Companilactobacillus allii: one gene and its partner. The protein of the gene in region 1 interacts with the protein of each later gene in a pairwise test. Links are inferred from orthologs where the notes say so. Each region holds a gene or a part of one and is shown in the gene's direction. Other genes may lie near its edges.

What was found.
Region 2: the proteins of dprA (region 1) and recA interact in binary tests that used the Bacillus subtilis proteins (3 or more experiments, as listed by UniProt). The link is inferred for Companilactobacillus allii from one-to-one orthologs.

The regions. Positions count from the first base shown.
Region 1 is NZ_CP019323.1:2,055,617-2,071,301, reverse strand. What follows is about bases 10,833-13,829. They hold dprA (DNA-processing protein DprA), read left to right. Parts: upstream 10,833-11,920; coding sequence 11,921-12,739; downstream 12,740-13,829. Other genes in these bases: topA (type I DNA topoisomerase), read left to right, coding at 12,852-13,829; BTM29_RS10210 (ribonuclease HII), read left to right, coding at 11,110-11,892; ylqF (ribosome biogenesis GTPase YlqF), read left to right, coding at 10,833-11,108. Outside these bases: BTM29_RS10275 (HU family DNA-binding protein), read left to right, coding at 1-191; BTM29_RS10270 (tetratricopeptide repeat protein), read left to right, coding at 287-1,531; BTM29_RS10265 (CCA tRNA nucleotidyltransferase), read left to right, coding at 1,549-2,748; BTM29_RS10260 (hypothetical protein), read left to right, coding at 2,805-3,269; BTM29_RS10255 (ABC-F family ATP-binding cassette domain-containing protein), read left to right, coding at 3,372-5,261; BTM29_RS10250 (thymidylate synthase), read left to right, coding at 5,282-6,238; BTM29_RS10245 (dihydrofolate reductase), read left to right, coding at 6,250-6,747; PAQR family membrane homeostasis protein TrhA, read right to left, coding at 6,740-7,408; BTM29_RS10235 (DegV family protein), read left to right, coding at 7,660-8,502; BTM29_RS10230 (GDSL-type esterase/lipase family protein), read left to right, coding at 8,557-9,408; BTM29_RS10225 (YpmS family protein), read left to right, coding at 9,410-10,006; BTM29_RS10220 (YozE family protein), read left to right, coding at 10,020-10,244; more of ylqF, read left to right, coding at 10,254-10,832; more of topA, read left to right, coding at 13,830-14,936; tyrosine recombinase XerC, read left to right, coding at 14,937-15,685. UniProt on the Bacillus subtilis protein: Protein that helps load RecA onto ssDNA during transformation. Binds cooperatively to circular ssDNA, is able to bridge different segments of DNA. Favors the loading of RecA onto SsbA- or SsbB-coated ssDNA and formation of RecA-DNA filaments.
Region 2 is NZ_CP019323.1:1,404,591-1,420,151, forward strand. What follows is about bases 12,422-15,294. They hold recA (recombinase RecA), read left to right. Parts: upstream 12,422-13,217; coding sequence 13,218-14,372; downstream 14,373-15,294. Other genes in these bases: pgsA (CDP-diacylglycerol--glycerol-3-phosphate 3-phosphatidyltransferase), read left to right, coding at 12,422-12,521; BTM29_RS06880 (CinA family protein), read left to right, coding at 12,545-13,099; rny (ribonuclease Y), read left to right, coding at 14,501-15,294. Also shown: BTM29_RS06820 (copper homeostasis protein CutC), read right to left, coding at 96-734; BTM29_RS06825 (undecaprenyl-diphosphate phosphatase), read right to left, coding at 825-1,667; BTM29_RS06830 (lactonase family protein), read right to left, coding at 1,694-2,713; BTM29_RS06835 (AI-2E family transporter), read left to right, coding at 2,795-3,997; tRNA (uridine(34)/cytosine(34)/5-carboxymethylaminomethyluridine(34)-2'-O)-methyltransferase TrmL, read left to right, coding at 4,194-4,703; BTM29_RS06845 (DUF1149 family protein), read left to right, coding at 4,721-5,149; BTM29_RS06850 (DNA translocase FtsK), read left to right, coding at 5,260-7,662; EF-P 5-aminopentanol modification-associated protein YfmF, read left to right, coding at 7,659-8,936; EF-P 5-aminopentanol modification-associated protein YfmH, read left to right, coding at 8,951-10,177; ymfI (elongation factor P 5-aminopentanone reductase), read left to right, coding at 10,188-10,907; BTM29_RS06870 (helix-turn-helix domain-containing protein), read left to right, coding at 10,973-11,836; more of pgsA, read left to right, coding at 11,937-12,421; more of rny, read left to right, coding at 15,295-15,561. UniProt on the Bacillus subtilis protein: Multifunctional protein involved in homologous recombination, DNA repair and competence.

The DNA.
Region 1 (15,685 bases):
TTTTTGAATCAATCCAAGAAAACTTGTCAGAAGGAAACAAAGTACAATTAATTGGCTTTGGTAACTTTGAAGTACGTCAACGTGCAGCTCGTAAGGGTCGTAACCCACAAACTGGTGAAGAAATTAAGATCCCAGCAAGTAAGGTTCCAGCATTCAAGCCAGGTAAGGCATTGAAGGACTCAGTTAAATAGTTTTAACCTTGGGGGCGGTCGGATGACCGTCTTTTTTTATGCAAATTATAAATATTTAGATACAGTATTACTTTTAATAACACGGAGGTAAGGATTTGACTAAAGCAGATGAAGTGATGAATACAATTGATGATGGAGATTTCTCAAATGTAGATACTTTGATTAACGAATCATTACAACAAGACGACGACCAAACACAATTTTCTCTAGCTGAGACATTGATGAGTCGAGGCCTATCGGTTCAGGCCAAAATAATCTATGAACATTTATTACAGTTTTATCCTGATGAAGGACAGGTTTTATCTAGGTTGGCAGAAATAGCAGTATCTGATGGTGATTCAGATAAAGCACTAGATTATATTTCCCAGATTGATTCAGATTCACCAGCCTATGCAGAGAACTTGTTGGTTTCAGCTGACATATATCAATCTCAGGGATTATATGAAGTCAGTGAACAGAAGCTATTGACGGGAATAAGGACTTTTCCAGAGGAAGATGTTTTTAAATTTGCGATTGCTGAGTTGTATTTTGATGAGAACCTGTTCAGTAAGGCTCTGGTGTACTATGACATGCTTTTAGATGCAGGGATAGACAATTACTCCGGAATCTCCATTGTGCTCCGTAAGGCTAGTTCTTTGGCCGGAGATGGACAATATGAAGAGGCAATCTCTGAATTTGAAAAATTAAATGCCATTGAATTGAATGAAGATGCCCAATATCAGTTGGGATTTTTGTATAATCAAGTTAAGGATTATAATAAATCCATCCAAACTTTGGAGAAGTTGCTAGAAATAAATCATGATTATCCAACTGCATATTCCATTTTAGCTGATGATTATTTGAATATTAAAAAGAATGATGATGCCTTTAAATATGCTCAACTTGGTCTTAATTTAAATGAATTGGACGAAAGACTTTATCAAATAGCTTTTGATGCGGGGGTGTCTGAGCAACCTGATGAAGCACTAAAGATTATTCAAAAAGGAATCAAAACAGTAGAAACACCGCTGCCATTGATTATTAGATTAAGTGATTTTTATGTTACACAAGGTCAATACAAGAATAATTTGGACTTATTGAGTGACGTTGATATCAACGGAAATCCTAAATTAACTTGGAATCTTGCTAAATCATATTTTGAAACAGATGATATTAAAAAGGCACAAGAGAATATTCTTTTGGTATTAGACGATTATAAAGATAACTTGGACTATTTGACTGATGTTATCGAAATCCTACGTAGTAGCGGTGACAAGGATGCATTGAAAGCAGCTTTAACATTGTATTTGAAACAAGACCCTGATAATTCTGAAATGCAGGATTTAATGGACCAAATCTAATTTTGTGAGGTAATTACATGCGTATTAAACAACTTCCTTCCGATTTCAAAAAGGCATTGCCAGTTTTGGAGGAAATAGAAAAAGCAGGATTTGAAGCTTATTTTGTTGGGGGAAGTGTGCGCGATCACATTTTGGGCTTGCCGATCCATGATGTGGATATTGCTACAAGTGCATATCCAGAAGAAATAAAAACCATCTTTAATCGTACGATTGATACCGGTATTCAGCATGGGACTGTCACAGTATTATTTGAAGAAGACTCATATGAAATAACAACTTTTAGAACTGAATCAGGTTATCAGGATTTCAGAAGACCTGATTCAGTTACTTTCGTACGTTCCTTAGAAGATGACCTTAAGCGTCGAGATTTTACTATTAATGCCTTGGCTGTGGATCGCAATGGTAGAGTTATTGATAAATTCGATGGATTGGCCGATCTTAATAAAAGAGTTATTAGAGCTGTTGGTAAGGCAGAAGAGAGATTCCATGAAGATGCGCTACGTATGATGCGTGCTGTTAGATTTCAGTCACAATTAGGATTTACTGTCGAAGCTGAAACGGCGATAGCAATCAAAGATAATGCACATTTACTTAATAAGATAGCTATAGAGAGGATTCGGGAAGAATTTATAAAGTTGATGCTAGGTAAGTCTTGGCAGATTGGCTTCTCAGACTTTTTAAATCTTGATTTATTCGAATATTGTCCATCTTTTAATGATCAAAAGAGCAATTTGGAAAAATTATTAAAATTAGACGATAAGTCATTTGTTGATGAGCAATCAGCCTGGACGGCTATTGGATATGTCATGGATCTAGAACCAAATCAATTCAACAAAATGCTACGTGATTGGAAAGTTTCTAATAAGTCACGTGAAATTAGTGTTGCGACGGACAAAATGCTCAAACAATTCAAATCTGGTAATTTTGATATCTGGGATATTTATTGTTTAGGTGTAAGTAATTTCGACCGAGTTAAAAGTTTGTGTCAACTATTTAGAATTGAATTTGATGACGATACATTAACTCAAAAAGTAGTAAATATTCCAATAGAATCTAGTCATGATCTGGCAATTACTGGTAATGATGTCATCAAAATATTAGGCATTAAACCGGGTCCAGAAATCGGAAAGTACATGTCCGATTTAGAGCATAAGGTCGTGGAAGGAAACGTTTACAACAATTTTGATAAATTGAGGGAATATTTGTTAAGCAAATGAGTTTGCTGTGGTATCATTGGTTTATAAAGTAATGAAGTATTCGAAAGGGTGGTAATATGACAAAACATGTTTTCAAAGAATTAAAATTCTACTTTAGAAATGATGATACTTGGACAGTGAACCACGGTGAGATGAGTGACGTATGGATTTCGCGTGTAACTACAAGTTATGGACGTATTGCTGGTGGACGTATGCAAGAGATTCACCCATGCAAGAGATTCAGAATTGAAATTTTACCCGAAGCCGACTACATTAAAGATACAGATGTTTCGACAGCTGCCATGGCAGACGGAATGTTTAACCGTGTAATTAAGTATCAAGATATTGAAAAATGTGATCTTGTTTTTGAAGATGATGAGGATAAGGAACCAATGCAGATCTTCTTCCCATTCAAGCAAAAGGATGCTGAAGGGTTAGATAATGTATATCAAACTTCAACAATCTCAAGCAAAACTGGTAATTTATACATTTCAATTGACAGAGATCATACTGTTTTTGATATCTACAATAAAGATTTATAGAAACATAAAGAATCGCTATCTTTTCTGGATAGCGGTTTTTTGTTGCCATTTGATATAATATATAACTATATGTGACAAATCTGAAATACGTGGTGAAATTATTTGAAAACATTAAATATCACAAATGCATACAAATCATTTGGTGAAAGAACACTTTTTAAAAACGTTACCTTTACTATTGGAGAAGGAGACCGTATTGGCCTTCTTGGACTTAATGGTGCTGGTAAAACAACTCTCTTAGATGGAATAATACATCCGGAAGATTTGAATTCTATTGGCTTAGAAAAGCCTAAGAACTATAAGATAACTTATTTAACACAGCAACCAGAATTAGATGAAAATTTATCAGTAATTGATTCTGTCTTTGCTGGTAGTGGGGAGAAGTTTCAATTAATTAGAAAATATGAACGTGCATTGGAGAATTTTAATAACAATTCTACAGATACTAATATTCAAAATGACTTTTTTAAACTTCAGGAGCAAATGAATGCAGCTGAAGCTTGGCAAATGGAGTCAGATGTTAAATCCATTCTTAATAAATTAGGGATCACTGAATTAAACAAAAAAGTTGCAGATTTATCCGGTGGTCAACAAAGACGTGTCGCCTTGGCACAAACTTTGATTTCTGATTCAGATTTATTAATTCTTGATGAACCTACTAACCATTTGGATTATGAAGCAATTGATTGGTTAGAAGGATATTTGAATAAGTACAAAGGTTCAGTATTATTTGTTACCCATGATCGTTACTTCTTGAATACTGTTGCAACTAGGATTTTTGAACTAGAAAATCGCAATGTTACTGAATACGACGGTAATTATGAGAAGTATCTATCACAGAAATCTGATAATGAAGAGATATATGCATCTGAACAACATCATAAGACACAGATGTACAAAAAAGAACTCGATTGGATGCGTGCTGGTGTTAAAGCTCGTGGAACTAAACAGCAAGCTCGTATCGATAGGTTCAAGGGTCTAAAAGAGGATCTTAATGATAAACCTGATGTTCAACAAGATATGTCTATTGATATTGCACAACAAAGATTAGGAAATGATGTTTTTGATATTAAAGATGCAAGTTTGCAATTTGATAACAAGAAAATTATTGATGATTTTAGTTATCTAATAACAAAGGGTGACAGAATAGGTGTTACCGGTGCTAATGGATCAGGTAAAACAACATTTTTAAATACGATAACTGGGAAAATCCCACTGGATTCAGGAAACATTAAAACTGGCCAAACAGTTAAAATAGGTTACTATACTCAATACACTGAAGATATGGATCCTGATAAGCGTGTAATTATGTATCTTGAAGGCATCGGCCAAAACGTCAGAAATACTGACGGTGAACGCATGTCAGCTTCACAACTATTGGATACTTTTAAATTTGATCATCAAATGCAAAGTGCCTTTATTCGTGAACTATCTGGTGGTGAGAAGAGACGTTTATATTTGTTATCAATTTTGATGAATCAACCTAACGTTTTATTGCTTGATGAGCCAACTAATAATTTGGATATTGAAACTTTGACGATTTTGGAGAATTACTTAGAGAGCTTTAGGGGTACAGTTTTGGCCGTATCGCATGATAGATATTTCTTGGATAAAATCGCTGACAAATTATTGATTTTTACAGGTAATGGTCAAATTAAAGAGAGTTATGATTCTTATTCTGGTTATCTTCAAAAGATGAATGAAAAACAACAAGCTAAACATCATGAAGAAAAAGAAAAGAAGCAAGCAGTAACTAAGTCTAAAAAGCCAGAAGAAAAGACAAAGTTGACGTATGCTGAAAAAATAGAGTTTGATAAATTGGAACCTAAAATCGAAAAATTAGATGATGAAATTTCTAAACTGAACGATCAATTGGCTGATGATGCAAATGGATATCAAGATTTAATGGATTTTCAACGTCAATTGGATGAAAAAAACGCTGAAGCTGATAAAATGATGGAGCGCTGGGAATATCTCGGATCGTTTGAATAATTTATTTTTAGGAGAAGAATATGGCAAATACTAATGAACAACAATATTTGGATTTATTGAATTATGTGTTAAATAATGGACATAAAAAAAGTGACCGTACTGGTACTGGTACAATAAGTACTTTTGGCTATCAAATGAGATTTGATTTGTCAAAATCATTTCCACTCCTTACTACAAAGAAAGTTCCCTTTGGTTTGATTAAGAGCGAGTTACTTTGGTTTTTACACGGAGATACCAATATTCGTTATTTGTTGGAACACAAAAACCATATTTGGGATGAATGGGCATTTAAAAAATATATCGAAAGTACTGATTATTCAGGACCAGATATGACAGATTTTGGAAGAAGAAGTCTGGTCGATGAAGAATTTGCTAAAGAGTATAAAATTCAAAAGTCAGCTTTTGACAAGAATATTCTTGAAAATGAAGATTTTGCTGACAAATATGGTGACCTTGGTTTAGTTTATGGTTCACAGTGGCGTCATTGGCAAAAACGAGATGGTGGTTTCATTGATCAAATAGAAAATGTTATTGAACAAATAAAAACTACTCCCGATTCCAGACGTATGATCGTAAGTGCATGGAATCCAGAGGATGTACCAACGATGGCACTTCCTCCTTGTCATACAATGTTCCAGTTTTATGTTAATGACGGTAAATTATCATGTCAGTTGTATCAAAGAAGTGGTGATCTGTTTTTAGGTGTACCATTCAACATTGCTAGTTATGCGCTATTAACTCACTTGGTCGCTAGAGAAACTGGATTAGAAGTTGGCGATTTTGTACATACTTTAGGGGACGCACATATTTATCTCAATCATATTGATCAAGTTAAGACTCAACTTTCAAGGGATGTACATGAAGGTCCACAATTAGAAATAAACTCTGATAAAAGTATGTTTGATCTTGATACGAAAGATATTAAAGTTACAGGATATGATCCAGAACCAGCAATTAAAGCGCCAGTGGCTGTTTAGGAGTTGATTAAATGAAGATTAGTTTTGTTTGGGCAGAAGATAAAAATCATATTATTGGAAAAGATGGCAAATTGCCATGGAGTCTTCCTAATGATATGTTGAGATTCAAAAATATCACGACGGGACATCCCATAGTAATGGGGCGTAAAACCTATGAAAGTTTTCCAAATGGACCACTTTTAAATAGGCTGAATATTGTCCTATCTAGAAATGAAAATTATAAGGTACCTAATTCAGTAGTACTCATAACTGATAAGTCACAATTAAGTGAATATGTAAAACCTGATGAAGAAGTCATGGTCATTGGTGGTAGTTCGATATTTGAAATTTTTAAAGATGATGTGGATCGATTATATTTAACTAGAATTGATCACGAATTCGGTGGGGATACAGTTATGCCAAGGATTGATTATGATAAATTTGTTTTGGTTGAAAAAAAAGAAGGTGTCATGGACGATAAAAATATCTATCCATACACCTTCAAAACTTATCAAAAGAAAATTAATTAACGTAAAAATATACTGAGAAATACATTAGTGCTGTGCCGATCATGACAAAAACATGAAAAATAACGTGGACGTATTTAAGATTCTTTAATAAGTAAATACATGCTCCAATTGTGAATGCAAGTCCACCAGCAACTAATAACCAAATACCAGTTGTTCCAATAGCTTCATAAAGTGGTTTCATGGCAACAATAATTGCCCAACCCATCAGTATGTATAAGAGTGTTTCAAAGAACTTAAATCGACCGACATTGAATATTTTCCAAAGTATTCCAAATATTGCTAGGACCCAGATGACTGATAAGATAATGATGCCAAATGCTGACCCTCTGAGTGCGATTAAACAAAATGGGGTATATGTACCAGCAATCATCAAAAAGATTGAACTGTGGTCAAATATTTGGAAAACGTGCTTAGCCTTGGTGAAATATAAACTATGAAATAACGTCGAGCTTAAGTACAGGAAAAATAAAGTGAAAGCATAAATGAAGTATGCTGTTATTTCTAAGGGATCACCGTTATTGAATCCCTTAATTAATAAAAAAACTGATCCAATAACTGCTAGGATAATACCAATTCCATGAGTTATGGCACTAAAGATTTCATTTTTAATAATATATCTACGTGTGAATGTTCTGACCTTTTTACTCAATTTCAAGACCAACTTTCTATTGTAACTGATTTCATTTTAACGTATAAGGTGAAACTAAACTAACTTTAATTTTTTAAAATATGAGATATTATGAACTCCTAATAATTTGTGTAGGAGTTCATTTTCACTTTCAATATTTACGATAAGTATAATATAATAGAAAAAGATGTTAAAAAATATGAATTAGTTTTTTTAATATGGTGGTATAAATCTGTTATAATTTAAACAATAATAGTGAAAAACCCTATGAAAGAGGGATAAAATTGAGTAAAGTAAAAATCCTTACCGATTCATCGGTACAGATAACTTCAGAGGAAATAAAAGAATATGGAATTGGCGTAGTTCCACTTACAATCAACATTGATGGTAAGACTTATACGGATGGCGTTGATATCACACGTGAAGAATTTGTTAAAGAAATGGATTCTTCAAATGAATTACCAAAAACTTCACAACCTTCGATTGGAACATTTATGAGTATAATCGATGAAGTTCCTAGTGATTATACCGATATTTTGTCACTAAATATGACTGAGTCGATCAGTGGAACTGTTAATGCTGCACGTCAAGTGGCTGAAATGACTGATCGTCATATGGAAGTGGTAGATACAGAGTTTACTGATCGTGCCTTAGCATTTCAGGTTATTCAAGCTGCTAAATTGGCAAAAGAAGGTAAATCAGTAGACGAAATCAAACAAGAGATTCAAAAGATACGTGATCATACTTATTTATATATGGGTGTAACCAGTATTGAGAATATCTTGCGTGGTGGACGTTTGAGCCGTTTTGCAGGAACTTTATCAACACTTTTGAATATTAATCTGGTTTTGACATTGAAGAACAATAGTCTTGATATTGCTAAACGTGGTCGTGGACGTAAGACTATTGAGAAGTATATGAATAATGTCATGGAAGAAGTAAAGAGTCTTGAGAATATAAAGGCCATTGGTATTTCATATGTTGATAAGATGGATTATGTTAATGAACTCAAGGAGAAATTGAGGGAAATAGTTCCTGATGTTCCTTTATTGATTAGAGTTACAAGTCCTGTTATTGCTACACATGCTGGATCAGGGGCTTTTGCAATAGAATTCTATACAGAGTAAACTTAGTAAAAGCTGATGAAAACATCAGCTTTTTTTTGAAAGATGGATTAATATATGAAGAAAAAAAGTACTTGGATTATTATTATTGTTGTTATTTTAGTAGCAATTGGTGGAGTATTAGGTTATTATTTTACTCAATCTAAAACTGAACCAACTACTAATAATAAAACGGAACAGGTAGTACAAAAGAAAAAGAAAAAAATTGTTGTCAAAAAGAAAAGTGAAATCAACATCGTTGCCATTGGGGACTCATTAACTCAAGGTGTTGGTGATTCTAAGTCCGTTGGTGGAGGATATGTAACTAGACTTAAAAGTAAAGTTACAAAGAAGTATAAGGTAAAAACTAATGCATATAATTACGGAGTTTCTGGTGATACTAGTAATCAAATTATGACTAGAATTCAAAATGATGATTCAATGCACAAGGATTTGCCAAAGGCTGATATTATTACGGTTACAGTTGGTGGAAATGACTTCATGCATCTTCTTAAACGTAAGGGACTGGACTTAACGGAATCAGATATAACAACAGAACAAGGCAAATTTGATGAGAGACTGAAGCAGTTATTATCAGATATAAGAAGCTACAATAGCGATGCACCTATTTATTTAATAGGGATTTATAATCCCTTTAGTATTTATTTATCCAATGTTAAATATGCTAAAACGGCATTTATTAATTGGAATAAAGCCTCTGCACAGATTGCTGAGGATCAAAAAGATACATACTTTATTAATATTAATAACTTGTATCAACCTAGTGATAAAATATTGAAAAAAAATGGTGATAATCCATACCTTTATACAGGTGATCACTTCCATCCAAATGGTAAAGGTTATGATATGATGACTGATCAAGTATTTAATAAGGTAAGTAAAACAACTAAGGAATGGCTGATTAAGTAAGATGAAGAGTAGAAATTATTGGAAATATGCATTTTTAGCACTAATAGTACTTTTAGTAGTTAGTTTTGGAATTTTAGGAACAAAGGTCTTAAGCTCTTCTAGTGAAACCTATCAAGTTTCATCTAAAATAGAATCTCAAAATGACAAAGTATTTACAGTTAATATGAATAAAAGTGAAGCCAATAAGATGGCTCAATATTATCTTAAAAATACATTAAACGACGGTAAAACTGAGTATCAAGTTAAATTGAAAAACGATGCCGAACTTACTGGAGCAATTGCGTTTTTAGGATCAAAAATCCACTTCACATTGGTTATGGCACCATATGCTAAGACTAATGGTGATGTGCTTTTAAAGGCAAAAGATATTAAAATTGGAGAGTTATCATTACCAATTAAGTTTGTCATGAATTATATTAATAACAGCTTTAAAATTCCTAATTGGGTCAGTGTTAATAGTAAGAATCAAACAATTCTTTTGAAGTTTACTAAATATACTACAAAAGAAGGATATGGTATCCGTGCTAAAAAGATTGATTTGAAGAATGATAAATTATCATTTGATATTATGAATAATAAGATTACAAGTAAGCAATAGACAGGGAGGAACAATGAGGCGAAGTTTTTATGAGTTTTTGATGACATTGAGAAATGTTAACAGTACCGAGCCGGAAGCTGAATTTGCAAATAATGCACACAGAGATCAATCATTTCCTAAGCAGGAGACTGACTATGAGAAGATCTCTAATTATTTGGAGTTGAATGCTGGTTATTTACCGAGTATGACAATTTTTGACGAAGCGTACCAAAAATATCAAGATACAGATAGAAAATAGGTGATATGTATGGCGTTACAATGGTATCCAGGACATATGAACAAGGCAAAAAATCAGGTTCAAGACAGGCTTAAAATGGTCGATATTGTGCTTGAAATAGTCGATGCTAGACTTCCTTTTAGTTCCAGAAATCCAATTTTGGAACAAATTATTGATCAAAAGAAACATATTATTATTTTGAATAAGGCTGATTTGGCAGACCCCAAGTTAACTAATGATTGGAAAGTTAACTTCGAACAAGAAGGTACACATTCTGTTGAGCTTGATGCTAAGCATAATAAGGGATTGGGTAAAATAAATAATTTGATCCATTCTGAATTAGCTGAAAAAGTGGCTAAATATGAAAGAAATGGTGTAAAGAATTATCGTATCAAAGCAATGTGTATAGGTATACCTAATGTTGGTAAGTCAACGATTCTAAATAGAATTGTTGGCAAGAACATTGCTATAACTGGTAATAGACCAGGTGTAACAAAGAATCAAAACTGGTTGAAGACTAAGTATGATATTGATTTATTAGATACACCAGGGATTCTTTGGCCTAAAATAGATGATCCTAAAGTAGGGATGAAACTTGCTCTTTCGGGTGCTATTAAGGATAAGATATATGCACCTGATGATGTTGCAATTTATGCCTTGAATTTTTTAGAGACACATTATTTGGAGAGATTACAAGATACATATGGTTTAGATAAAAGTGATTTATTCGATCACACAACACCAGAATTATTAATGCTTTTGACACAAAAATTTGGCTATAAAGATGACTATGATCGTGCTTCAAGACGAATCATTGAAGATATTCGTAAGTTAAAACTTGGTCGTGTTACATTTGATGTGCCAGGTGAATTTTATGAAGAGTAAAATGACGATTAAGGATGTCAAAGAATTGCTGAATCAAGAAATTGGTTCGGTTTCTAAAGATGACCTTGATTTGTTACAAGAAGATGAACGTAGTGGTGTTCATAATCTATTGGCACAATATTTTAGAAAAGTTGAGCAGCAACAAAAATTAATTGAAAAGTTCCATAAAAAAGAGTTCTTAGAACGTGATTATTGGAATCATAATCTATTTGTAGCAGGGGTCGACGAAGTTGGCCGGGGACCACTGGCTGGTCCTGTAGTAACTGCTGCAGTTATTTTACCTGCCAATAATACTTTGTATGAGGTTGATGATTCTAAAAAATTAACCGCTAAAAAACGTGACAGAGTTTATCGACAAATCTGTGAACAGGCGATAGATATTTCAATTGGTATAGGTAGTCCTCAATTGATTGATCAAGAGAATATTTATCATGCTACTGAGCTAGTGATGAAAGATGCAATCAATGGTCTTTACTTGGCACCTGATCATATTCTGGTTGATGCCATGACCATTCCCGTTAATATCGGACAAACTAAGCTTATTAAAGGTGATTCAAAGTCGCTTAGTATAGGAGCAGCTAGTATTGTGGCTAAAGTTTCAAGGGATAGATTGATGTCAGCTTACAACGAGCTGTATCCTGAATTTGGTTTTTTGAGAAATGATGGTTATGGGACTAGTGAACATTTGAAGGCACTGGATAAATATGGCAGAACTCCTATTCATCGAATGAGCTTTTCTCCTGTAAGAAAAACAAATAAGTTATATCAAACACCGTTTTCGTAATTTATTTATGAAAGTGGTGTTTTTATATATGAATAAATTAACTGAAATTTTAGTAAAATGTCGTTTAACTATGCAGATATCAAATCAGGAAATGTTAAAAATTGTCAAATTGTCACTAAATAGTGATAATCTTGAACAAGATACTTTTTATATGCTTCAAAGAAGTTGGAAATCAGAGAAATATAAAAAGTTTCTTCTATTGTTTAGGCTACAAAATGAGTCCGGAATTCAGGCAATAAATTACCTGGATGATGAGTACCCTGAGAATTTAAGGGAAATTTATAATCCACCAGCATTGCTATTTTACCAGGGTGACATTTCACTATTAAAAACTGATTGTACAGCTATAGTTGGTGCCAGAGAAGCGACTGAATATAGTTATCGTTGCATTAATGGACTTGTACCTAGAATTATAGACCGTTATACTATTGTAAGCGGTTTGGCAAAGGGTGTTGATGGTTGGGCACATCAAGTAACCTTGAATAATCATGGTAAAACTATTGCTGTGATTGGTAATTGTTTGAGTGATTATTACCCTACTAAGAATAAAAAACTTCAAGATGAAATCTTTGAGTTTGGACTTGTTATTAGTGAATATCCGCCAGGATGTAATATTCAAAGGTGGCATTTCCCGCAACGAAACCGTATAATCGCAGGTATCAGTCAGCGAGTAATTGTAACCGAAGCAAAAGAGCGAAGTGGTTCACTTATTACGGCTGAATTGGCAATGCAAGAAAACAGAGATGTTTATGCAATACCAGGTAAGATAGATGAGAGTACGTCAAAAGGATGTAATAAGTTAATTGAAGAGGGTGCAATACCACTAATCAACTTTAGTGATTTTTAATTTTTTCTCTGATTGATAATTTAATGTATCGTTTTGATTGACAAATTCAAAAACAATAAATATTATATTGAACAGTTTCCTAAATGATTCATTTCAGAAAGGAGCACTTTGCGTGCCAGCGAAACAAAAGAATTTGGTGATTGTTGAATCACCTTCAAAAGCAAAAACAATTGAAAAATATTTGGGACGTAATTATCACGTTGTAGCAAGTTTGGGACATGTTAGAGATCTACCTAAGAGTCAAATGGGTGTCGATATCGAACATGACTACGAACCTAAGTACATTTCTATTCGTGGTAAAGGTCCTGTTATAAAAGATTTGAAAAAAGAGGCTAAAAAAGCCAAAAGAGTTTATCTTGCAGCCGATCCGGATCGTGAAGGAGAGGCCATCGCTTGGCATGTTTCCCATTTATTGGGACTTGATGTCAACGGTGATAATCGTGTTGTATTTAATGAGATTACTAAAGATACTGTTAAACAGGCATTTAAGAAACCTCGTAGTATCGATATGAACTTAGTCGATGCACAACAAGCTCGTCGTGTTCTTGATAGATTAGTAGGATATTCTATTTCACCTATTCTTTGGGCAAAAGTTAAAAAGGGATTAAGTGCTGGACGTGTTCAGTCAATCGCTTTGAAACTTGTTATTGAACGTGAAAAATCAATAAAGAAATTTATTCCTGAAGAATATTGGACTATTGAGTCAACATTCAAACATGGTAAAGATAAGTTTAATGCTAACTTTTATGGTATTGATCATAAAAAAACTGAATTAAAAGATAATGCTCAAGTTCAAGAAGTTCTTGGAAAAATCAATAAGAGTGATGATTTTGACATTGAAAAGGTAACGAAAAAAGAACGTAATAGATTCCCCGCTGCCCCATTTACGACTAGTTCACTTCAACAAGAGGCTAACCGTAAATTGAATTATAAGACTAGAAAAACAATGATGATTGCTCAACAACTTTATGAAGGAATCAATCTTGGAAGAAAAGAAGGCACAGTAGGTTTAATTACTTATATGCGTACTGATTCCAAGCGTATTTCAAAGGTTGCACAAACTGAAGCATCAGAATTTATTCATAAAGAATTTGGTGAACCTTTTGCTGCAGTTAAGATGCGTAAGGATAAAAATCAAGAAGGTGCACAAGACGCCCATGAGGCTATTCGACCATCTTCAGTATTACGTACTCCTAAGTCATTGAAAGATATTTTGACACGTGATCAATATCGTTTGTATGACTTGATTTGGTCACGCTTTGTGGCTAGTCAAATGACACCTGCTGTTTATGACACTATGACTGTTGATTTAACACAAAATGGTGTTATGTTCAGAGCCAACGGTTCAAAAATCAAGTTTGAGGGATACCGCAAAGTTTATCAAAGTACTTCAGAATCTAATAAGAAGGATAATATTCTTCCTGAACTTGCTGAAGGTGATAAAGCTAAGCTTCAAACAAACGATCCAGCACAACATTTTACACAACCACCTGCAAGATTTACTGAAGCTTCACTTGTTAAGGCCTTGGAAGAAAATGGTGTTGGCCGTCCTTCAACATATGCTCCAACAATTGATACTATTCAGAGACGTTACTATGTAAAATTGAATGGAAAAAGTTTTGAACCGACTGAATTAGGTGAAATTGTTGATAATTTAATTCAAGATTACTTCCCAGATATTGTTAATATTGATTTCACAGCTCATCTAGAAGATGAACTTGATGAAATTGAAGAGGGTAAGGAAGATTGGGTAAAGGTTGTTGACCACTATTACAAACCTTTTGCTAAAGAATTAGAATCAGCCGAGAGCAAAATTGAAAAAGTTCAAATTAAAGATGAGCCAGCCGGTATGGATTGTGACATCTGTGGTGCACCTATGGTTATCAAGATGGGTCGCTATGGTAAATTCTATGCTTGTTCACGATTCCCAGACTGTCGTAATACAAAACCAATTGTTAAAGAGATTGGTGTAGTTTGTCCTAAGTGTAAAGAGGGACAAGTCATTGAAAGAAAATCAAAGAAAAACCGTATTTTCTATGGTTGTTCTAGATATCCTGATTGTGACTTCGTTTCATGGGATAAACCAATTGGACGTGATTGCCCTAAAGATGGCCATTATCTAGTTGAAAAGAAAGTTAAGGGTGGTCGTCAAGTTCTATGTCCAAATGGCGATTATGAAGAACAGGTTCAAAAATAAATGATCGAACAAGATTTAATTGACAAGTTTATTGATTATTTGATGATCAACCATCATTATTCTGAAGATACTAAAAGTTCATATTTGGAAGATATCAATAATTTTGTAAAATTTCTTGATGATAATGGTGGATTCAAGGGATTTACAAAAATAAATCGACTCGATGTGGAGACATACTTAACGTATTTAGATGAAAAGAATTATGCTGATGAAACGGTGGCTAGAAGGGTTTCAGCGTTGAGATCCTTTTATAATTTTCTGTTACGTAATAAGTTCATGAAAACTAATCCGTTTGATCTTATTCAGCTTAGACATAAAGGACGTAAATTACCGCGCTTTTTTTATGAAAAAGAAATGAAACAACTTTTCGAAGCTGTAAAAGGTGATGACGCCCTTTCTGAAAGAAATTCTGCGCTATTAGAGTTACTATATGCTACTGGGATGCGTGTTAGCGAATGTTCCAATCTTGAATTAGAACAATTAGATTTTACTAACGGTATCGTTTTGGTACATGGTAAAGGTGATAAAGATCGTTATGTGCCGTTTGGTAGTTTTGCTCAAAGGGCATTAAATCGTTATATCGATGACGGCAGAAAAAAATTGATGGCCGCTAATAATATGGACCATCAATTTGTTTTCGTTAATAATCGAGGTAAAGGTATCACGAGTCGTGGAGTTGAATATATACTTGATCAAATTATAAAGAAAACCAGTTTGACGACTGACATTCACCCACATATGATTAGACA
Region 2 (15,561 bases), 640 kb from region 1 along the record:
ACAATTTTTTCAATATAACAAAAGGCCAGTATTTACATGCGTAAATACTGGTCTTTTGTGCTTATAAACGAAAACTGAACGTGCTCTGTCACGCTCTATTCCAAATCAATCAAACGCGTACCGTGTAATTCTTTAACACCTAAAACATCAGAAACATGGTCACAATTTTCATAAGTGATACCACCACCGGGAACGATAGTGATTCTACCATCTGCATAATCAATGTACTTTTTCAGATTATCTAGTGTTTCAGAGATAGGGATACTTAGTGGTCCACCGTGAGTGAGGATACGATCAACACCTTTATCAACTAACCAATCCATGGCAGATAACTTTTTGTCATCAGGAATATCATCAAAGGCCATGTGGAAAACTATTTGCATCCCTGAACTTGCAGCAATCAATTGTTCAACAGCTTCTTCATCGATTTCACCAGTCTTAGTCAATGCACCGAAACAAACAGCATCAACTCCGAGTTTTTGAGCTTGAAATAGGTCTGCTTCCATCATTTTTATTTCAATATCGTTATAAACAAAGTTTCCACCACGTGGTCGTATCATTTCAACTAATGGGATATGCTTTTCTTGAAGGTACTTTGTAGCTTCTTGTAAGACACCAGTACTTGGACTAGTACCACCAACGGCTAGATTGTCATTAAGCTCGATCCTATTGGCACCGGCTAAGACAGCTTGAGGAATAGTTGTAAAATTTTCTACACAAATTTCTTTAAAGATAAGAATCACTTCTCTCGAATTATTTAATCCCTTTCATTGTACACAATAGAGCACAAAAAAAGAACGTCTTGAGACGTTCTAATTAATTAATTACGCAATCATACCTTTGACGAATCCAAAGTATATAATTACAAGAATTGCTAAAATAATTCTATACCAACCAAATGCCTTGAAGTCATTGCTTCTAATATAGTTCAATAAGAACTTGATTGAAGCATATGCAACAACGAATGATACGAATGTACCGACTAATAAAATAGTCAATTCATCGGCGGTAAATGTGTTACCACTTGCAAAGTACTTAACGATTTTCAATAAACTAGCACCAAACATTGTGGGAATGGCCAAGAAAAATGAAAATTCTGTGGCAACAAATCTAGAAGTACCAATGGAGATACCACCTAAGATGGTTGCACCAGAACGTGAAGTACCAGGAACTAGTGACAATACTTGGAATAGTCCGATTTTAAAAGCTGTTCCATATGATAAATTATCCAAGTCAGTAACTTGTGGTTGTTTATCCTTAAAGTAATTCTCAACGATAATGAATAAAATACCATAAATTAGTAATGTGGCTGCGATAACTTGCCAACTAGTTAAGTTCTTATCCATCCAGTCATTCAATGGAAGTCCAATTACGACTGATGGGATAATTGCTACTAGGACCTTGAACCAAATGTCCCAAGTCAAACGTTTCTGATGACCGTTTTTCTTAGGTGAGAATGGATTCAATTTGTGAAAATAAATCAAGATAACTGCCAGTATCGCTCCAAATTGAATAACAACCATAAACATGTGAATGAAGGCCGATGATTCATTTAGTTTGACGAATTCGTCAGCTAGATACAAATGTCCAGTTGAACTGATAGGTAGGAACTCAGTAAAACCTTCAATTATACCAAGAATGATAGTCTTTATAATTTCGATGAACATTATTATTTTCTCCTATAATTTTGGGACTAAATAAAGTGTACACATACACACTCAGGAATGGAAATATTTTCTTCTAGAAGATTTAGTGCACCTTTGTTTGAACTACGTGTGAAAATGCTTACATTATCAGAATCTTGGTTGGCAACGACTAAGTATTTTCCTGAAGGATCAAGTTCGAAGTCTCTTGGTCCATTACCCATAGTCTTAACTGTGTTAAGTTTCTTTAGACGATCTCCATCTGGAGAAACTGATAATGTAGCGATAGTGTCAGCTCCACGTGTTGATACATAAAGGAAGTTACCATCTTTAGAAATACGTATTGCAGCGGTAGTGTTTTTTTGTTCATCTTTTGCAACTTCGATTTCGTCAACCAAAGTCAAGTTTGAGTCGGTTGCATTGTACTCCATTACAAGAACTTTTGAAGATAATTCACAGGCAATATAGACATATGGTTTAGTTGGATTAAATACCAAATGTCTAGGAGCGTAACCTGATGGGGCGATGAATTCGTTGAGTTGTTTTGGATTCTTTGGGTCATCAATATTGTAGATATATATACGATCGGCACCATAATCACAAATGATCAATTTACCATCTGGTGTAAGAGCTGAGTAGTGGGGCTTGGATTGATCTTGTTCTGGACGTGGGCCAGAGCCTTCAAAGTGAATTTCTGAATAGTGTTCGATTTTACCATCTTTTGTTAAATGATCGATCTTAACTTTGCTTAGATGGAAGTAGGCACTAAAAATCAAACTACGACTTTCATCAAATTTTACGTAAGAAGGTGAAGTTTCTTCAGAGAAATCTTCATCGAGTAATTTTGCTTTATCACCACTGATATCGTAAGTGACAATGCCACCTTTACCGTCTTTTTTGGCAAGGGAGATTAGTTTCAAATCATTTGTTACATCAATATAAGTTGGACCAGTTAGTTCAACTAATGTCTTAGGAGCTGATAGTTTACCAGTATCTGAATCCAATTCAGCTTGATAAACTCCTTTTCCAGTTTTGCTTGTATAACCACTAAAGAGAACTTTTTCTAACATTACAATTTCCTCCAAACAATGTATAGTGTACATTATAATATTACTGTACCATTATTGATACACACAAGGAGCACGTATAATATGAAAGAATCACCAAAAAAAGAAGAAACTTGGTTTTATAAGTGGTTTTTAAACAATCAAGTTACAATTGTCTTATTAAATATTTTTGTTATTTTTCTAGTTATTTTCTTGTTTTCAAAAATAAGTTTCGTTTTTACACCGATAAATCGAATTCTAGGAATAGTGATGCCACCGGTCATCTTAGCATTAGTATTGTATTATTTGATTAATCCACTGATAGATGTACTAGAGAATAAGTTTAATATCAAGCGGGTCATTTCCATAATGTTTGTATTCATAATTATTTTTGCATTATTGGTGTGGGGAATAATGTCGCTGATTCCCTTTATCCAGAATCAAATTGATTCTCTGATACAAAATTGGCCACAGTATTGGGATTCTTTAAACAAGAGTCTACAAAGTATGTTCAAAGATCCTAAGTTACATGTATTCCGTGATAACTTAGCAAGTTCAAATGCAAAAATAACAAAGAATTTTGAGTCAGCTGTTAACAAGATCCTTCCTCAAACCTTTAGTGGTATCAGTTCTGCTGTAAGTACGGTAACCAATGTTGTTATTATAATATTGACTGCACCATTTATTTTGTTCTTTATGCTTAAAGATAAAAATAAGTTCAAAGATTCAGTCGTAGCATTTGTTCCAACCAAGTTAAGGAAATCAACTGGTGAAATGTTAACTGAAATGGGCCAATCCCTTAGCTCTTACATTACAGGACAACTAACAGTGGCATTTTGGGTAGCGGTCATGTTCTTTGTTGGCTATTTAATAATCGGGCAGCGTTATGCATTAGTTCTTGGTATCAGTGCTGGTATATTGAACTTGATCCCATACGTTGGTTCCACTTTAGCATTGATTCCATCATTAATTATTGGTGCATTTATCTCACCATCGATGCTGATCAAAGTAATCATAGTCTTTGCAGTTGAGCAGACAATTGAAACACGTGTTATTTCGCCTATTATTGTTGGTAACAAGATGCAGATGCACCCAGTTACAACTATCCTGGTATTATTAGTTTCAGCAGGGATGTTTGGATTGTTTGGGATGATTGCCGGAATTCCGGTATTTGCCATTCTAAAGATCATTTGTACTAGAATATTCAGATGGGTCAAACGTAATTCACATTGGTACGAGGACGAAACAGATCCAAATAGTGACGAGCCTCAAAAAGATATAAATGAATCTAAAAAAATTCACGAATAATTCAAATACATATTGTACTTGCATAAATTAACAGGTATAATATCTATAAACTTTGTGGTTACTTGTTTTTCTCAGGATTAATTTTGACAAAAGCAAGTAAATGTAAAAGCTTAACTAACGCATGTCCTTGCTGTGGCGATCACCGAGGGTATGCGTTTTTTTGTTGAAAAAGTTAAAAAGAAGGGAATATTTAAAAATGACTAATCATATAGCTTTGTATCAACCACTTATGCCAGCTAATACAGGTAATATTGCCCGTACTTGTGCTGGAACAAATACCAAGTTGCATCTAATACGACCACTAGGTTTCAGTACTGATGATGCCCATATGAAGCGAGCTGGGTTGGATTATTGGGATAAGGTGGATATTACTTATCACGATAGTTTAGAGGATTTTGTTCAATCAGTTCCAGATGATAATTATTTGTACTTAATTACTAAGTTCTCCAATAAGGTATATAGTGATGCAGATTTCACTGATACTTCAAAAGACCATTATTTCCTATTTGGTAAAGAAACAACTGGATTACCAGAAGATTATATGCGTGATAATCCCGAAAAATGTTTGAGAATTCCTATGAGCGATAATATTAGAGCATTGAACCTTTCTAATAGTTGTGCTTTAGTAATCTATGAAGCGGTTCGTCAACAGAACTTTGCTGGATTAGAGACAAAACATCACTATGAGCATGACAAACTAGATTAATAAAGGGGATAATTATAATGAAGACAAACAAAGGTGAAGTAACCGTACAATCCTTTCATTACGATGTTGAATCACCCGCAGCTGACGTTAAGTCAGATCTGCAGATCTCAATTGAACATCCAGATTTGTTGGATGCAAAGGGCAATCCTTTAAGTGAAGACGAAGGTAAAATATTCCAAATAGTAATTCCTTTTGAAGTTCATCCAGAAAATGCACCTTTCAAAGTTTCTGGTCTTATTGGTCAAGTTGTCCAATTAGTTGGATTCCAAGGAAAACCAGAAGATCTCGAGCCCAAGCAAGTTGAACAAATTTCACGTCCGGTTGTTGAGTATATTGAAACATTGACATATCAAGTGACAGTTGTTGCACTTAACCGTGGAGTTTCATTGAATTTTACAGCACATAATAATGTTGAACCAAATGATACAACAAAGGATAAAAAGTGAGACAGCCGAAAGGCTGTTTTTTTGTTTTGTGAAATATTCTCCAGAAGTTTGTACTACTTAGATTCTAAATGTATAATTTTAAAATAGTGATAGGATTATGTGAGGTTTATATGGTAAAAAGAAAGGCGAAATCTACGCCTACTAAAAGAACTAGAAAAGCCACTCCAAAAAATAAGAGTGACAGCAGATTATTTAGATCTATTTTTGGCCTATTGCTGATTGTATTATCAGTCTTGGGTTTATTTAAATTTGGTATCATTGGTAACTTTTTTGACAATATTTATCGAATCTTTGTTGGGGATAGTTATCCAATAATGTTAATTGTCAGTATATTCGTGGGTGCCTTTTTAATCGCTACGGGAAGATTACCCGTTATGACGCCTAAGCGAAACTTTGGATTTTTATTCACATATTTGGGAACGTTAGTAATATTACATATTTTGATGTTCAATAAGATTCAACTTTACCACAACTATAATTTGGTCACGTGGAATACTTTATCAGCTGATATGGCTGATTTCACAGTTAATAAGTCTGTTGGTGGAGGGATGATTGGATCTTATTTATACAGCCTATTTATGCCGCTATTCTCGATTTGGGGAACGTATTTCATTACATTCCTAATGATTGCAGTTGGAATATTGATGTTATTCAATGTAACGATGAAACAAGTTGCGATTGTTACAACCAGTATCTTGGTTCATATCAAGCAAGGTATGATCAAAGTAAGAGACGATTTATCTGGTCATTATAATAATTATGTTGATTCAAGAGAAAACGAGAAATCAAAGAAGCCAGAGAAGGTACAACCAGAGTCCAAGGTGGACCGTGACAATAGTCGATTTAAAGATATCAATAGTTTTGCCAAAGACGATACAGAGCCAAGTAAGTCTGATGATTCAGATTTTCAAATCGATATGCCGACCCAATCGTCAACTGATGAAGTGGTTGAGTCAGCACCTACCAAAACGGCTCAGGTCATATCTAAGCCTTATGGCATTGATAATACTGATAAAAAAGATTTACCAACTCCAGTTAGCTCCAGAAATATTGATGATGACGATTATAAGTTGCCTTCATCAGACTTGTTGGAGCAACCAAAGCGCGTTGACCAAAGTGGTGAGGTCAAGCTTATTGATGAGAATAAAGATAAATTGAAACAGACATTCAAGAGCTTTGGTGTCAATGTGGATGTTAAAAAAGCCAGCCTTGGACCAACTATTACAAAATATGAAGTTCAGCCAGCAGTTGGTGTAAAGGTAAGTAAAATCGTTAATTTAGCTGATGACTTGGCATTGGCACTAGCCGCTAAGGATATTAGAATCGAAGCGCCTATTCCTGGTAAGTCGTTTGTTGGTATTGAAGTTCCAAATAAAACGATCTCGACAGTTTCATTTAAAGATATTACTGAGAATCAAAAAGATAAAACGCATCCATTGATAGTTCCACTAGGGAAGGATGTTTCTGGTAATATTATTGAGATCAATATAACAAAGATGCCGCATTTATTGATTGCGGGTTCTACTGGTAGTGGTAAGTCTGTTGCTATCAATACCATAATTACCGGTATTTTGATGAAGGCCAAGCCTAGTGAGGTCAAGCTGATCTTGATTGATCCTAAGATGGTTGAGTTGAATGTTTATAACGGAGTGCCTCACTTGTTGATCCCAGTAGTAACGGATGCAAGAAGGGCTGCAGGTGCCTTACAAAAGGCGGTTACCGAGATGGAACGTCGTTACAAGTTGTTTGCGGAAACTAACCATAGGAATATTGGTGAGTATAACGAAGACGTTGACAAATTCAATGAGACCGCTGAAGCAGATAACAAAATGGAAAGATTGCCATTTATTGTAGTCATTGTTGATGAATTATCAGATTTGATGATGGTAGCAGGACATGAAGTAGAAGCAGCCATCGTTCGTTTGGCCCAAATGGCTCGTGCCGCAGGATTACATATTATCATCGCTACACAGCGTCCATCAGTTGATGTTATTACTGGATTGATCAAAGCCAATATTCCATCTAGAATGGCCTTTGCTGTCTCTAGTGGTGTTGACTCTAGAACTATACTTGATTCAGTTGGAGCTGAGAAGTTGTTGGGTCGTGGTGATATGTTATTTCAACCAATCGGTAAGAGTAAGCCAGTAAGGCTTCAGGGAGCTTATATTTCTGAACATGAGGTTGAAAACGTCGTGAAATTTGTTAGTGAACAACAACAAGCTGAATACGACGAAGATATGATACCAACTGATATAGATGAAAATAATTCTAAGAGTGATAAGCCCAACGATGAATATTGGGACGATGCAGTATCTATGATAGTTCAGCAACAATCTGCCAGTGTATCGATGTTGCAACGTAGGTTCCAAATCGGTTACAATCGAGCAGCTAGAATGGTAGACGAAATGGAAGAAAAAGGGATTGTTGGACCTTCTGAGGGTAGTAAACCTCGTAAAGTATTATTAACACAGGAACAATTAGATTCAATTAAGAAAAAACAGGTGGAAAATTGAGAAAATCAATCGCAAATAATGTGGCTTTGAATATTAAGCCAATAAAAAAGTTTCGTACAATCAAAATTCAAATTGATTTTTTAAGACCATTATCAAGAGAAGAGACTACGAAAAGACGTTTATTAGCCAATGTTTTGTCCAATTCTACGAAGCATTATCCAACCTTTAAAGCGTTGAATGATCGTGAAATGGAACTGTACGGTTCTGAAATAAACGTGTACACACGTAATTTATTAAACTTTAATGACTTGGCTTTTAGTATTGAATTCGCTGATCCTAAGTTTTTATTACACGATCCCAATCAATTAAGTGAAAATCTTAATCTTTTAGGTGAGATAGTCTTTCAACCTAATCTTAAAAACGATTCGGAGTTTGATGATATAGCATTTGACACTGAGAAAAGAAACTTGATGTCAAACCTAGCTTCAATAGATGACAATCAAGATTTGGTCAGTATATTGGGACTTACCAACTTGCTTTACCAAGATAACCCTAATCGTCAAGTTCCAATCTTTGGTGATATTTTACAATTGAAGGCATTGAACAACGCTGATTTATATGATCATTATAAAGATGTATTAAAAAATGACGCGGTCGTTGTTAATGTTGTTGGTGACGTTGATGAAGAGGAGTTCACTAAGACTTTCATGGATAGTGAGTTTGTTTCTAAATTGAAGAGTGACCGTCAAAATCTATCTATTGAGTTTGACCATTTTGACAAGTTGGTTAATACTCCTGCCTCAAAAGAAGACCACAAACATTTGAATCAAAGTCGTTTGGCAATTGCATATTTAACTAAAAAAATCGATGTTAAAAATAGTCGACTAGCACCGCAAGCAATGAACTTGATACTTGGTGGGGATGATCAATCACAATTATTCCAGCAGGTGAGAGAGAAGAATAGTTTGGCTTATTCAGTTTCTAGTTCATATCAGCCAATCAGTCACTTGGTTACGATTCAAGCTGGTTTGGATGCTAAAAAACTTGGTCAGGCAACCGACTTAATTAATAAACAGATTGATTTTATAAAAAATGATAAATTTACAGATGATCAAATTGTCCACGCCCAAAAGGTCATGGATACTAGAAGAGAGATCTCATCAGATTCGATTCAGCACTATATCATGCGTAGTATTTGGGAAACAGTATATTCTAAGTCGTTACTAACTGATGAACAATTTAAGATTGAACTTGATAAAATGGATCGTAAACATATTGTGGCAGTTGCTCATGACATGAGTGAAATTGCACAGTACAGACTAATTGGGGATTAATGATTGGAGAACGTATGGCCGAAAGACTTAAGAAATATTCTAAGAAATTGAAGAATGGTTATGAAATAGAAGTGGTTCCACTTCCTAGTTACAATCAGGTGTATGGTCTTGCAATGACGGACTTTGGATCAGTTGATACTCGAAATGGTGATCTACCTGCAGGTATTGCTCACTTTATTGAACACAAGTTATTTGCCAAACCGGGATATGATGTCTCCGAAAAGTTTGCAGAATACGGTGCTAACTCTAATGCATATACTAGTTATACAAAAACAGCCTATTTGTTTCAGACTCTAGATAACCCCTATGACAATCTAAAGGTGTTGTTGGATTTGATTCAAAATCCACATTTTACTGAGGAAAACGTGGCTTCTGAACGTGGCATAATTGATCAAGAAATCCAAATGTATCTAGATATGCCAGAATGGGTATTAGAACAAAGAATTTTGGGACAGTTATACCCAAATGATCCAATATCTCAGGATATTGCAGGAACTAGTGAGTCACTTCAACAGATTAATAAGGACAATTTATTGGCAACTTATCAACAGAATTATCGTCCTAATAATATGGACTTAGTTCTTGTTGGGGATGTTGATTTCAAAAAAATTGAAGATATTGTTGAGAATTCTGATTTTCATGGTAGTCCTGATATTCTTCCATCAATAAAACAAGATTTTGAACCAATTGGTGCCGGTGGTCAGGAAAAAATGGAAATAACTCAAGGTAGATCAGCATATGGAATTAGGATAGACGCTGATGTATCAAAGCCTGAGTTAGTTAAGTTGCAGTTTGAATTAAATATGATTATGGAGACTTTGATAGGTGAAGCTTCTGATAATTATGAAAAAATGAGCAATTTAAATATAATTGATGACAGTTTTTCTTATAATGTTGTTGCAGAAAACAACTATTGTTTTATGATTGTAAGTGGGTCAACTAATTATCCTGAAAAATTTCAGGAATACTTACAGAAACATTTGTCATTTGATGAATTAAAAAAAGTCTTAGATACAAAGAGATTTGAAAGAATCAAGCGTGATGCAATTGGATCATATTTGTTTGCTCAAAACTCACCAGACGCTATTGCCAATCAAATGGCTGAATTATACTTTTATGATGTTGATTATTTGGAATTGATCAAATTGATCGACTCGATTAGTTATGACGATGTTTTGCAAGTAGCAGAGCAATTTATCAAGGATGATAATTGTACCTACTACAATATTTTGCCGAAATAGGAAGTATTTTATGTATGCATTAGTGATGGGAAGCTCTGGTGATATTGGTGCTAGTACGGCAAGAGTTCTTGCTGCAAAGGGCTGGTCATTATATCTTCACTATAATAAGAACCAAAAGCGTATTGCTAGTTTGCAAAGTGAATTGGCGACTAAATATCCACATCAGGACTTTTTGCCAGTTCATTTTGATATGAGTCTTGATAAAGTTGATACTTTGACTAAGCAGATATACGGATTAGATGCGATTATATTTGCGCAGGGTAATACCTATTACAAGTTATTAGTTGATATTGAAGAAAAAGAAATCGACGCTTTGTGGAATATCCACATTAAGATGCCAATTTTGATTTTGAAGGCACTACAGGATAAATTGGCACGAACGCATCACGGTAGGATAGTTTTCATTGGTTCCATCTATGGTAAAGTTGGATCTGCAATGGAAGTTGTTTATAGCACTGTTAAAGGAGCCATGACCTCGTTTGCTGACGCATATGCTAAAGAGGTCGCATCTTTGGGCATCTCAGTTAATGTTGTTGCTCCAGGTGCTGTTAATACTAAGATGAACGCGGAGTTTTCTAGTGCGGATTTAGAAAGTATCAAAGAAGAGATACCTGCCGATAGATTGGCAACACCAGATGAAATAGCTGATTTAGTTAGTTATTTTGTTAATGTAAAGTCAAACTACTTAACAGGACAAACGATTTATTTTGCTGGCGGTTGGTTGTTATAACGTCGTTGGTTGTTCAGTAATAATATATGTTATACTTAGAAAAATTAGTTAATCGGTGGTAAATAATGGACGAAATTGGCCAAAAATTAAGAAATGCACGTATAAAAAAAGGATACACAATTGATGACTTACAACAAGTCACAAAGATTCAGAAAAGATATTTGATAGCGATTGAAGAAGGACAATTCGATCATTTGCCCGGTGATTTTTATGTGCGCGCTTTTATCAAACAATATTCGGATGCTGTTGATATTTCTAGTGATGATTTGCTAGAAGAATACAAGGCTGAAATTCCTGATTCTCAACCAAAGGAACCAGTTCAAAGTGAAGAAAAGAAGAATACTAGATCTATTAAAGAAGAATCTAGCTCATTCTTTTCAAACTTAGGTAATTATATTCCACAAATTATTGTGGGAATTATAGTTATTGTGATTATTGGTGTTATCGCCTTTGGGATGATGCATAAGAGTTCTAGCTCTTCTAATGTAACTATTCCAAAGGATAGTACTGAAGAAACTGCAAAGAAGTCATCTAGTGATACAAAATCTACAAAGAAAGCTACTTCAACAAAGAAGAAGTCAGCTGCAAAGAAGAAATCAACTAGCTTAACAGTTAAAGAGTCAAGTACAACAGGAACATATACAGTCACAAACTTGCCAACTGATGGTGCTGATGTGACAGTTTCTGCTGACGGTGGACAAGCCTGGATTCAATTTGGTGAGGGTTCTGACACAACTTGGCAACAAGCTTTAAGCTCTGGTGAGAAGAAGACAACTAAGATCACTAGTGACGTTACATCATTCTCAATTCAAACGGGTAATATTACTAATACCAAAGTAAGTATTGGTGGTAAATCTGTTGACTTGAGTAGTGTTAGTTCTGGTAGTTCAATTGTGCAAACTTTGACATTTAATGTTGAAAATGATTAAAAATAAAGAGGCTTAAACACTTTGTCCTAGCCTGAAATATATGAGGCTAGGACAAAGTCCGGCCTCATTTTATTTTGCTAAAAAACGGAGGAAATTAAAAATGGTTTGGAATTTACCAAATAAACTTACTATGTTACGTATCATCTTGATCCCTATATTCATAATTCTATTGGCGTTTAGCTGGGGAGGATTAGGTGATATCTATGTTGCCAATGACTTGATACCAGTTAACCATGTACTCGCAACGGCGGTATTTATTATTGCCTCGTTAACAGATTTGGCTGATGGCAAAATTGCTCGTGCCAATCATCTTGTTACTAATTTTGGTAAATTTGCTGATACTTTAGCAGATAAGATGCTTGTTATGACTGCCTTTATCTTTCTTGTAGAATTAAAAATGGCACCAGCTTGGGTAGTTGCAATTATCGTGTGTCGTGAATTAGCAGTTACAGGTCTTAGAATGATTGTTCTAGAAGAAGGCGGCAAAGTAATGGCTGCTCAAATGCCGGGTAAGATCAAGACAACGACTCAAATGTTGGCAATTATATTTTTACTTATGCACAATATCTTCTTCTCAGCTATTAATTTCCCAATAGGTCAAATATTGTTGTATATTTGTTTATTCTTCACTATATATTCAGGTGCTGATTATTTTATTCAATCAAGAGACATATTTAAAAAATAAAACGTAATTTAGAAGTGAGAACAATGAAAAAAGAAAAAGCTTTTGCTCAATATCGTGAAATGATTGAAGCTGCCGACTTTGAATCAGGTATTCCAGAAGAATTCAAATCAATACCTAAGGATACAGTGGAACAGCTTAAGAAACTTAATATGACTATTTCTGCCGCTGAAAGTTTAACTGCAGGATTATTTCAATCCTCAATTGCAGATATACCGGGTGCCTCGCAAGTTATGGAGGGTGGATTTGTAACATATTCTGATGAAGCCAAGGCCAATTTGCTTCACATTAGTTCAGATATTATCAAGAAATATACAGTAGTTAGTCCTACAGTTGCTCAAGTTATGTCTGAGTCGACTGCTAAGATAAATAGTGCTGATATTGGTGTTGGTCTGACTGGAGTTGCTGGACCTGATCCACTTGAAGGAAGCCCAGTGGGTACAGTCTTTATCGGTGTTTATGATAGAAAGATTGATTCATGCATAGTTAGAGAATTTCACTTTGAAGGTTCAAGACGTGCCGTTCGTTTAAAGTCAGTTATTATAGCTTTTGTTCTCGTACAAAAACTCATTCAGGAGTAATTATCTTTAAACAAACATTTGTTCGCTTTTTTCTTGCTTTTTTGAATGATAACTAATAAGATACTAATGATGAATGCATTAGGAGGAAACTAATTTGGCTAAAGAAGAGAAAAAAAGAATAGAAGATGAAGACGCACGTAAACAAGCACTAGACAAGGCTTTGAAATCAATTGAAAAAGACTTTGGTAAGGGTGCTATTATGCGCATGGGTGATGATGTTGACACTCGAATATCTACAATTTCATCTGGTTCTTTAGCATTAGACAATGCTCTTGGCGTGGGTGGATTTCCACGTGGTAGAATTGTTGAAATTTATGGACCTGAAAGTTCTGGTAAGACTACTGTAGCGTTACACGCTGTTGCAGCAGTTCAAAAAGAGGGCGGAACAGCAGCATATATTGATGCTGAAAATGCCATGGATCCAGCATATGCAACTGCTCTAGGCGTTGATATTGATAATTTACTACTTTCTCAACCTGACACAGGTGAACAAGGATTGGAAATTGCCGATGCCTTGGTTTCTAGTGGTGCGGTTGATATTGTTGTTGTCGATTCAGTTGCAGCTCTAGTACCACGTGCTGAAATTGAAGGTGACATGGGGGATGCCCATGTTGGTTTACAAGCACGTTTGATGTCACAAGCATTGCGTAAGTTATCAGGAACAATAAATAAAACTAAGACAATCGCTTTGTTTATTAACCAAATTCGTGAAAAAGTTGGTATCATGTTTGGTAATCCTGAAACAACACCCGGTGGTCGTGCATTGAAGTTTTATGCGACTGTACGTCTTGAAGTACGCCGTTCTGAGCAGATTAAAGATGGATCAGATGTAATTGGTAACAAGGTTAAAATCAAGGTCGTTAAGAACAAGGTTGCGCCACCATTTAAAGTTGCACTTGTTGATATCATGTATGGACATGGTATTTCACAGACTGGTGAATTGGTTGATATGGCCGTTGAAAAGGATATTGTTAATAAAGCCGGATCTTGGTACTCATATAAAGATGAGCGAATCGGTCAAGGTCGTGAGAATGCCAAGGCATTCTTGGCTGAGAATCCAGAAAAGATGGCTGAAATACGTAAACGAGTTCGAGACGCTTATGGTATGGATGGTAAACCTGCAGAAGACGAAGAGGATTCTAAGGACAAAAAAGATCCAAAAGATAAAAAAGATTCTAATAAATCAAGTGATAAATCAAAAGATGAAAAGACTACCAAGACAGCTGATACAGTGTTGAACTTGGGAGCTTCTGAAGAAAAAGAGACCAAATAGGTCTCTTTTTTACTTTTTGGTTGGTTGACAGGTGATATTTATTCTATAATATAAACGTTGTATGTAAAAATTCTGTAATAATTGCTTTTACAAACAAATACTTAAAGAAACGATTTGGAGGTGATGGCATGTATCATGCTATCGTAACCTTCTCTTTCGCACTAATAACATTAATTGTGGGTATCTTCTTCGGATATGCATTCTGTAAGGATGCCTACGAAAAAAAACTTTCACAAGCTAAACAAACTGCTGAGGATATTGTTGTCGATGCTAAAAAGTCTGCAAAGTCTCTGAAAAAAGAGACTTTACTTGAAGCAAAAGACGAAATTCATAAGTATCGTGAAGGACAAGAAAACGAGTTGAAAGAACGTCGTCAAGATGTTCAGAAACAAGAAAATCGTGCTCTTGAACGTCAAGATATTCTTGATAGAAAAGACCAATCGCTTGAAAAGCGTGAGGAAAATATCGAGAAGAATGAAAACAATATTACAGCTAGGAAACGTAAACTTGATGATAAGGACAAACAATTGACCGCAACTCTTGAAGAACAAAAGGCGGAATTAACTAGAGTAAGTAATCTTACTAAAGAACAAGGTAGAAAGATTATTCTAGGTGATTTAAATAAAGAGTTGACACATGAACGAGCTACGATGATTAATGATAGTAATGAGCAAGCAAGACAATATTCTGATAAGGAAGCAAAAGCCCTTATCGTTGCTGCTATTCAACGTAGTGCGGCAGATACAGTTTCTGAATCTACCGTTACAACGGTCTCATTACCTAATGAAGACATGAAGGGACGTATTATTGGTCGTGAAGGTAGAAATATCAGAACGATTGAGTCTCTAACAGGAATTGATTTGATTATTGATGATACTCCTGAAGCAGTTGCTCTAAGTGGATATGATCCAATTAGAAGAGAAATTGCTCGTATGGCTTTAGAGAAATTAATTGAGGATGGCCGTATCCATCCAGCTAGAATTGAGGAAATGGTCGATAAAGCTAGAAAAGAAATGGATGATCACATTAGAGAGGTTGGAGAACAGACTATTTATAGTTTGGGAATCAGCTCAATAAATCCTGATCTTATCAAGATTATCGGTCGTATGCAGTATCGTACAAGTTATGGTCAAAATGTTTTGAGTCATTCAATTGAGGTTGCTAAATTATCCGCCATAATGGCAGCCGA